Regions from separate parts of the Klebsiella sp. PL-2018 genome, predicted to be linked through region 1. Evidence: predicted binding sites of a transcription regulator. Region 1 holds the regulator's gene; the other holds the start of a gene.
What was found. Region 1 encodes Fur, which represses iron uptake genes when iron is present. Its sites were predicted from a motif close to ATAATAATGAGAACNACTATCAA; they were not measured.
Positions count from the first base shown of each region.

Region 2: fes (enterochelin esterase) is a predicted target of Fur. The motif match lies at 1,236-1,258, and genes of this name have one in related genera.

Region 1 covers NZ_CP077673.1:1,698,104-1,702,782, forward strand. The annotation lists gene tcuA (FAD-dependent tricarballylate dehydrogenase TcuA) at 1-1,138, opposite strand, end outside; gene tcuR (tricarballylate utilization LysR family transcriptional regulator TcuR) at 1,236-2,162, opposite strand; gene fur (ferric iron uptake transcriptional regulator) at 2,292-2,744, opposite strand; gene fldA (flavodoxin FldA) at 3,036-3,566, opposite strand; gene ybfE (LexA regulated protein) at 3,716-4,009, opposite strand; gene ybfF (esterase) at 4,143-4,679, opposite strand, start outside.
Region 2 covers NZ_CP077673.1:1,580,204-1,584,882, forward strand. The annotation lists gene MKleb_RS07315 (TonB-dependent siderophore receptor) at 1-1,056, opposite strand, end outside; gene fes (enterochelin esterase) at 1,329-2,528, shown strand; gene MKleb_RS07325 (MbtH family protein) at 2,556-2,759, shown strand; gene entF (enterobactin non-ribosomal peptide synthetase EntF) at 2,770-4,679, shown strand, end outside.

The DNA of each region.
Region 1 (4,679 bases):
CGATGGGCCGCGCCCAGTGGGTTTTCGGCGGCGTCAGGCCGGATGTCGCGCAGTTATCAAGCCGGGTATGATCGAACTGGCCCGGCGTACAGGCGGCATTGTAGCGGGCGATGGTTTGCGCCAGGCGTTCCGCGTCCAGCCCCAGCTGGCGAGCCAGCTCTTCAATGGTATTGGCCCGGGCGCCGGGGAAAACGGGCGGCATAAAGTGGCCGATCGCTTTGCTGTCGATGATCGAGTAGCCGATTTGCCCCGGCTGGTGGGCGACCAGCCTGCCCCAGATGGCATAGCGTTTGGGCCAGAAATCTTCCCCTTCATCATAAAAGCGCCCGGCGTCGCGGTTCACGACCACCCCCAGCGACACGCAGTCCACGCGCGTGCAGATGCCGCCATCGTAGAGCGGCGCCCTGGCGTCAATGGCGACGCAGTGGGATTGCGAGGGGTCGCCAATAATGTCAGCCCCGGCGTCAATCATAAACTTGAGCAGCACGCCCTGATTGAAGCGGGTGCCGCGGATGAGAAAGTTATCGGCTGGCCATTCACCGCGCTCGTTCTGTCCCCATGCTTCACGCAGCCACTCGCGGTTAGATTCAAATCCGCCGGCGGCGAGGACGCAGGTTTTGGCGACGATCCTCTCTTCGCCCGCCAGCGCGGCGATGAATTCGCCGTTATCTAATTCGAGCGCCTGTACCGGCGTGTTGTAGCGGATCTTTACGCCCATCTGCTCCGCGCTGCGGTAATAGGCATTTATAAGAGCTTTGCCGCCGCCCATAAAAAAGGCGTTGGTGCGGGCCACGTGCAGGGCGCCGGAGAGGGGCGGCTGAAAGTTAACCCCGTGCTGGCGCATCCAGTCCCGGCACTGCGATGAGGTGCGGATCACCAGGCGCGCCAGCGCTTCGTTGGTGTTGCCCTCGGTGACGCGCAGCAGGTCCTGCCAGTACTCTTCTTCCGGATAGCTGTCGACCAAAACATCCTGCGGAGCATCGTGCATACAGCGAAGATTCCGCGTGTGCTGAGAGTTGCCGCCTCGCCATTCCCGCGGCGCGGCCTCCAGCAGCAGTACGGACGCGCCAGCTTCCCGGGCGGTTAAGGCGGCGCATAGCGCGGCATTGCCGCCGCCAATGACCAGTACATCCACCATTTATGGCTCCATTACGCTTTGCTTGATTGTTAAATTTGTAATGGAAATGTATGCGTTACGGCCGGCTGGACGCTATGGCGTATTGCTAAAGGGGGGTTTAGTTTGCGTAAAGGCTGGCGCCGGGCCAGCGACCCGACTCAACCAGCTGACGCATGACTTTCGCCAGTATTACGCGGGCCGCAAGGCCTGCCGGAGTCAGCTCATCATCGGAAAGGCTGACGAGAAAATTAGGTCGACTGAGTATCGGATTGTCGACGCCGATCACTCTCAGGGACTCGCTGTCGAGATGGGAAATTGCCGCCCCCGGCTGCAAAGTGGCGCCGAGCCCGTCGCGGACGGCGCGCATCAGCAGGGCCAGGCCGTCGATTTCAGCCACCACATCGACGCTCAGGGCATGCTCCTGGCAGATCGCCTCCAGCCTGCCGCGCAGTCCATGCCCCAGGCTTGGCATAATCAGCGGGATAGCGGCCAGCTGGCCAGGCGAGATGCTCGCTTCGGGAAGGGGAGAGAGCACGTCATGGGTGCCAATCAGAAACAGACGCTCTTCGAGAATAGGTCTGGCGCTCCAGCGCACAAGCTTCTCCTTCTGGAACACGATAGCTAAGTCAAGCTGGCGGGTGTTGATCATGCGTTCAAGGTTACCGGAGAGGCTCTCGACCAAATGCAGGCGGACGTCGGCATAGCTTTCGCGCATCGCGTGAATAAAAGGCACCCCGAGAACGGAGGCGGTGCTGGGGGCCATACCGACGCTGACGTGGCCGGAAAGGCGCGCCTCGCGCGCGGCGAGAACCGCATCATCGGCGTGACGCAGCGCGAGCTGCGCCTGGGAGTAGAAGGCGAGGCCGGCGCTGGTCGGCATTACGCCGCGAGACGTCCGCTGCAGCAGGCGAATGGCGAGTTCGTTCTCGAGGCGCGCCATCTGTTGGCTAAGCGCGGAGACGCCGATATCCAGGTCAAGCGCGGCGCGGCCCATACTGCCGGTTTCAATAATGCGCACAAAATAGCGTAGCTGGCGAAGCTCCATGTCGACTCTCCGTACACGTCAGGATGCACTGACAGTAAACGTATTGCAGCGCGAGAGAAAGAGGCGGCAGATTCCGGGCAAAAAAAAGCCAACCTTCAGGTTGGCTTTTGGCGGTATACGATGCGGTGATTATTTCTCTGCCGCGTCGTGGGCATGTTCATCTTCGCGGCAGTCGCCTTCTGCGCAGTGGCCGTACAGGTACAGGCTGTGGTTAGTCAGGCGAATACCGTGCCTTGCGGCAATTTCACGCTGGCGCGCTTCGATGGAATCATCGCTAAATTCGATCACTTTGCCGCAGTCGAGGCAAATCAGGTGATCGTGATGATGCTGCTGCGTCAGTTCAAAAACGGATTTACCGCCTTCGAAATTATGACGGGTGACGATGCCGGCGTCGTCGAACTGGTTCAGTACGCGGTAGACGGTGGCCAGGCCAATCTCTTCACCCATATCAATCAGGCGTTTGTATAAGTCTTCCGCACTGACATGATGGTTATCCGGTCCTTGCAGCACTTCCAGGATTTTTAATCTCGGAAGCGTCACTTTCAGGCCAGCTTTCTTTAATGCGGTATTGTTGTCAGTCATGCGGAATCTGTCCTGTTGCTAAACGATCTACTTCCTTCAGCGGAAGTAATACAGAGAATCACCCGATGTAATGCGTCTCATTATAGAACTGCCATGGTGAAATGAAAACTGCAAGCATCGGGCCTTGTATGCTGTCAAAAACGAGGCACTCGCTACAAAGTGCTTCACGCGACCCCGTTAAATCAGAGGACATTGTACAGATATGTGATTAAAAGTTAAAAACTTGTAGCTATAACTTTGATTGCTTTTATCTATCAATTCGGCGAAACCTGATGATTACGCCGTTCAGACTCAGGCATTCTTGATTTCTTCGAGGTGCAGTTCTTCAGAAATCTGTTTTACCCATTTTTCCACGCGTTCGTTAGTCAGCTCAGGCTGACGGTCTTCGTCAATGGCCAGGCCAACAAAGTGATCGTCATCGGCCAGGCCTTTAGAGGCTTCAAAATGGTAGCCGGCGGTCGGCCAATGGCCAACGATAGTTGCGCCGCGCGGTTCGATGATATCGCGGATAGTCCCCAGTGCATCACAGAAGTATTCAGCATAGTCCTCCTGATCGCCACAGCCAAACAGAGCCACCAGTTTGCCATTGAAATCGATCTCTTCCAGCGTCGGGAAAAAATCGTCCCAGTCGCACTGGGCTTCGCCGTAGTACCAGGTGGGAATGCCGAGCAGCAGGATATCGTGAGCTTCCAGATCCTCTTTGCTGCTTTTGGCAATGTCGTGAACATCAGCAACGTCTTTACCAAGCTGCTTTTGGATCATTTTTGCAATATTTTCGGTGTTGCCGGTGTCGCTGCCAAAAAAGATGCCGATGATTGCCATGAGTAAAATAACCTCTTGAAACTTAATGATGTGGTAGTGGCGTAATGCCCGCAGATAGGGGCAATGATAGCAGAACTGAGAAGGGCGCGGAAACAGCAATCACGCCCAACTGCACACTCTGCTACACGAAAGCTTATTTTTTGAGGGTTTTAGGCTTTATCCTGGTCGCGCAGGGCTGCCAGCTGGTTCATCAGCATCTCTTCGATGAGATCGCTGCGGTTCATGTTACGGGCTTCGGCCAGCTCATTAAGCGCATCGACAGCATCGGCATTGAGCTTTAGCTCCACGCGCTTCAGACCGCGACTCTTATCGCGTTTAAGCTGATTGCGTTTGTTGATGCGCAGCTGTTCATCGCGCGAAAGCGGATTCGTTTTCGGTCTACCCGGCCGACGCTCAGTTGCGAACAAATCTAATGTCGTACGGTCCGTTTGTTCTTTTGCCATGATTCAGAGTGACTTCGGGGGAAACAAGCTATCGGGCATAGCCGATGCAGACAGCGCGCCATAATACATCAGGCGACGGGCTGCGCCAACGGCCGCGGGCATTAAGCCGCGCGGTCGAGTATATTTTAGGCAGTTACGCGGCGATAGAGGTCAAATAACGACGGATCGCGCGGATAACGGCCTCCGGTTTTTCTGCATGCACCCAGTGCCCGGCGCCGGCGATAACGTGCGCGCGCGCCTGGGGAAACTGAGCTAATAAAGTCTCGCGGTAGGCATCGGTGACGTAGGGGGAGTTGCCGCCCGGAATAAACAGCGCCGGATGCGGCCAGGGCGGAACGGTTTGCCAGCCGACGATATTATCGTACTGCTCCCACAGCACCGGTACGTTAAACCGCCACTGGCCGTCCACGAAAGATTTTAACAGAAACTGAATCACGCCCTCTTCGTTAAGGTGCTGGCGCATGACCGTCGCCGCCTGCTGACGCGTAGCGGCCCCCGCGTCGGTGACGGCATTGATGGCGGCGAAGATTTCATCATGGCGGCGGACGTGATAATCCACCGGGGCGATATCAATGGCGACCAGGCCCGCGATGCGCTCCGGGGCCAGCGCGCTCAGCGCCATCACCGCTTTACCGCCCATTGAGTGACCAATAAAGGTGGCTTTCTCAAT
Region 2 (4,679 bases), 120 kb from region 1:
CGTACCGCCCGCCAGACCTTCGCCTTTACGCGAGTTACGGGTACGTTCGTACTGGGCCCAGTTGCTGGTGGTCACGCCGTTATCCCAGCCGCCGTTCCAGGTGACGGAATAAGTCTGGCGATAGAGGCGGTTCGTCTCTTTCCCGTAGTTCTCTTTCACCAGATCGTTGGTATTGGTGTTCTGCGTATCGCCCGCGTAGAGGTTGCCCTGACGGCTGTAGCCGGATTCAAACTCCAGCGACTGCATCGGGGCGAAATCCCAGCGCACGACGCCGTTAATGTTCTTATTTTTAACCCCTTCACGCCCGGCAGGCATGGTATTAGCGTACGCACCGGTACGCTCTGACTGATGCCCGTCGTTGATATCCCAGGCATCGGCCTGCGTTTTATCGAGGTTGCCCAGCAGGCGGAAGCTGAAATCGCCGCCCAGCGGGCCGCTGAGGCTAAAGTTGGTGCGTTTGGTCGAGCCTTCTTCTTTATGCTCCGGGGCGTTCATGTAGGTGTTCCATGAACCGTGCCATTCGCCGTCGCTTTTCTTGGTGATGATATTGACCACGCCGCCCGCCGCGCCGTTGCCGTAGCGCGCGGCCGCCGGGCCGCGAATGACTTCAATACGTTCGATCAGCTCCGGCGGTACCCATGAAGTATCGCCGCGGGTATCGCGCTCGCCGCGCCAGCCCAGACGCACGGAGTTGCGGCTGGTCACGGGCTTGCCGTCAATCAGGATCAGGGTGTTTTCCGGGCCCATGCCGCGAATATCAATCTGGCGATTATTGCCGCGCTGGCCGCTGGTGGAGTTGCCGGTCAGGTTAACGCCGGGCATGGTACGGATAATTTCCGACACGTCACGCGCAGGCGGGCGTTTACGAATTTCATCTGCGGTAATGGTTGAAACGCCGGGCGCCTGCAGGTTCTGCTCGGCGGCGGTGACGACCATGGTTTCATCAGCGGTTGCGGTTTTGCTATCGGAGGCGGTTTCCGCCGCGCTCAGCGGAAACGCAGCCCCGTAGATTCCCAGATTGACCAGCAAGGCCAGGGATTTGATCCTGTTATTCATTGTAATTCCTGCTTTTTGTCGCCACCTTCTCCAAAAGACCCTTCCCAGCGGGAGGAGAGGCGGTATCAATGTTGCCAGTCGAGGGCAAAGGGCGCTCCGTCGCGGACTAAATGAGCCCTCTCAGACATGTTTAATTTTGAAAGACGCGCTTCCCACAGCGCGCTAATACGCTATTGCAAATGAAAATAGTTATCAATAATATTATCAATAAATATTGCGTTTATTAATGCGTTTGTTGATAAATGTCACGATAAACATAGGGTTGAAAAGGAATGCATAAGACAGGAAGTGACGACTGGTGGCAGCATATCTCCGGCCCGCAAATCGAAGCCGTTGACGGCGCGTATCGGGTAACCTTCTGGTGGCGCGATCCGGCGGGCAACGAAACGTCTTCGGCCATCCAGCGGGTATGGATTTATATCACCGGCGTGACTGACCATCATAAAAATGCCGTACCGCAAACCCTGCGGCGCATTCCCGGTACCGATGCCTGGTGCTGGCAAACCACGCTTTCTCCGACCTGGCGCGGCAGCTATTGCTTTATCCCTTCCGCCCGCGACGACGACTTTTCCCCCCAGCTTTTTAACGGTGACGGCCCGGACCGCGCGCTGCTGCGCGAAGGCTGGCGCAGGCTGCTGCCGCAGGCGATTGCCGACCCGCTCAATCCGCAAAGCTGGAAGGGAGGGCGCGGCCACGCGGTCTCCGCGCTGGAGCTGCCTGCAGCCCCGGAGCAGCCGGGCTGGGCGCTGCGCGATGAACCTTATCCACCTCCGCTCTGCATCGAATGGCAGAGCCAGCGACTCGGCAACCGCCGACGGATATGGGTTTACGCCACCGGCGACGCGCAGCCGCAGGCGCGCCCGCTGGCGATCCTGCTGGATGGCCAGTTCTGGGCAGAAAGCATGCCGGTATGGGCGCCGCTGGCGGGCTTAACCCGCGAAAAACGGCTGCCGCCGGCGGTTTATCTACTGATTGACGCGATTGATAATCCGCACCGGGCCGCGGAGCTTCCCTGCAATGAGGCGTTCTGGCAGGCGGTTCAGGAAGAACTGCTGCCAATGGTTCACCGGCTGGCGCCTTTCAGCGATCGCGCCGACCGCACGGTGGTGGCGGGTCAGAGCTTTGGCGGCCTGGCCTCGATGTTCGCCGCGCTCTACTGGCCCCAGCGCTTTGGCTGCGTGCTCAGCCAGTCCGGCTCTTACTGGTGGCCGCATCGCGGCGGCGCGCAGACGGGTCTGCTGATTGACCGCCTGAGCCGCGGCGAATTACATCCGCAAGGGCTACGTATCTGGCTGGAAGCCGGTATTCGCGAGCCGATCATTTTTCGCGCCAACCAGGCGCTACTGGCGCATCTGGAACAGCAGACGATTTTCTGGCGTCAGGTTGACGGCGGGCATGATGCGCTGTGCTGGCGCGGCGGGCTGACCGCCGGGCTTATCCAGCTGTGGCAGCCTTTATGCCGTGATGAGTAACAACGCGCGCTTTACGAGGAATTAGACATGCAATTCAGTAACCCCTTCGACAATCCGCAAGGGCAGTTTTACATCCTGCGCAATGGCCAGCAGCAGTTCAGCCTGTGGCCGCACTCCTGCGCGCTGCCGGAAGGCTGGTCGGTGGAGTGCCCGCCGCAGTCGTTAGCGGCGTGCAATGACTGGCTGGCGGCAAACTGGTCTACCTTGACCCCCGCCCACCATGCATCCTGAGGAGCCCACGATGACCACACGTTTACCGCTGGTTGCGGCGCAGCCGGGGATCTGGATGGCGGAGCGCCTCTCGACGCTGCCCGGCGCCTGGAGCGTCGCCCACTATGTTGAGCTGCGCGGTGATATCGACCCGATACTGCTCGGCCGGGCCATTGTCACCGGGCTGTCGCAGGCCGACACCCTCAGCATGCGTTTTTGCGAAGATAACGGCGAAGCCTGGCAGTGGGTCGATGAACATCGTGCGTTTGCCGAACCGGATTACCGGGATCTGCGTGCCGCGAGCGACCCGCACGCGGCCGCGCTGGCGCTGATGCAGGCCGACCTCGGACAAAACCTGCGGGTGGACGGCGGCAATCCGCTGGTCTGCCATCAGCTGCTGCGGGTGGGCGATAACCGCTGGTACTGGTATCAGCGTTACCACCATTTGCTGGTCGATGGCTTCAGCTTCCCGGCGATTACCCGCCAGATCGCCGCGATCTACCGCGCCTGGCAGCGCGGCGAAGCGACGCCTGATTCCCCGTTTACGCCGTTTGCCGAGGTGGTGGAAGAGTATCAGCGCTACTACGGCAGCGACGCCTGGCAGCGCGACAAACAGTTCTGGCAGGCGCAGCGTCAGGCGCTGCCGGCACCGGCCTCGCTGTCGGACGCGCCGCTGGCGGGAAGGGCGACCAGCAGCGATATCTGGCGCATGAAGCTGGAGGTGGATGCCGGGGTCTTTAGCCGGCTGGCGGCAGGGGCGCCGCAGTGCCAGCGCGCCGATCTGGCGCTGGCGCTGACCGCCCTGTGGCTGGGACGGCTGTGCAGCCGAACGGACTACGCCGCGGGCTTTATTTTTATGCGCCGCATGGGCTCTGCGGCGCTCACCGCTACCGGCCCGGTGCTCAACGTTCTGCCGCTGGCGGTCACTATTGACGCCGGGGAAACGCTGCCGGAGCTGGCCACGCGTCTTGCCGGGCAGCTGAAGAAAATGCGCCGCCATCAGCGCTATGACGCCGAACAGATTGTGCGCGACAGCGGCAGAGCGGCGGGCGATGAACCGCTGTTTGGCCCGGTGCTCAATATTAAAGTCTTCGACTATCAGCTGGATATCGACGGCGTGGAGGCCATTACCCACACCCTGGCCACCGGCCCGGTCAATGACCTGGAGCTGGCGCTCTTCCCGGATGAAGCCGGGGGGCTGTCGCTGGAGGTGCTGGCAAATAAGCAGCGATACGAGGAACGGACGCTGCGTAACCATATCTCCCGACTCTCCGCGCTGCTGGCCCAGTTTGCCGATAATCCGACCCTGCGCTGCGGCGAGGCGAATATGCTGTCGGCGGCGGAAACGGAACAGCTGCGGCAGGTCAACGCGACCGCCATCGACCTGCCGCTCACCACCCTGAGCGCGCTGGTAGCGGAGCAGGCGGCGAAAACCCCGAATGCCCCGGCGCTGGCGGACGGCCGCTGGCAGTTTAGCTACCGCGAGATGCGCCAGCAGGTGGTGGCGCTGGCTGAACAGCTTCGCGCGCGGGGCGTCAAGCCGGGCGATAGCGTCGCGGTCGCGCTGCCGCGTTCGGTATTCCTGACGCTGGCGCTGCACGGTATTGTTGAGGCCGGCGCCGCGTGGCTGCCGCTGGATACCGGCTATCCCGACGATCGTCTGCGGATGATGCTGGAAGACGCCCGGCCGTCGCTGCTGATTACCTCTGAAGATCAGCGGGCGCGCTTTAGCGATATTCCCGGCCTGGAAAGCCTGTGCTACCAGCAGCCGCTGGCGGCGGGCGAGTCCGCACCGCTGGCGCTCTCACGGCCGGAGCATACTGCCTATATCATCTTTACCTCCGGCTCTACCGGGCGACCGAAAGGGGTGATGGTCGGGCAAACCGCCATCGTCAACCGCCTGCTGTGGATGCAGGACCACTATCCGCTCTGCGCTGACGA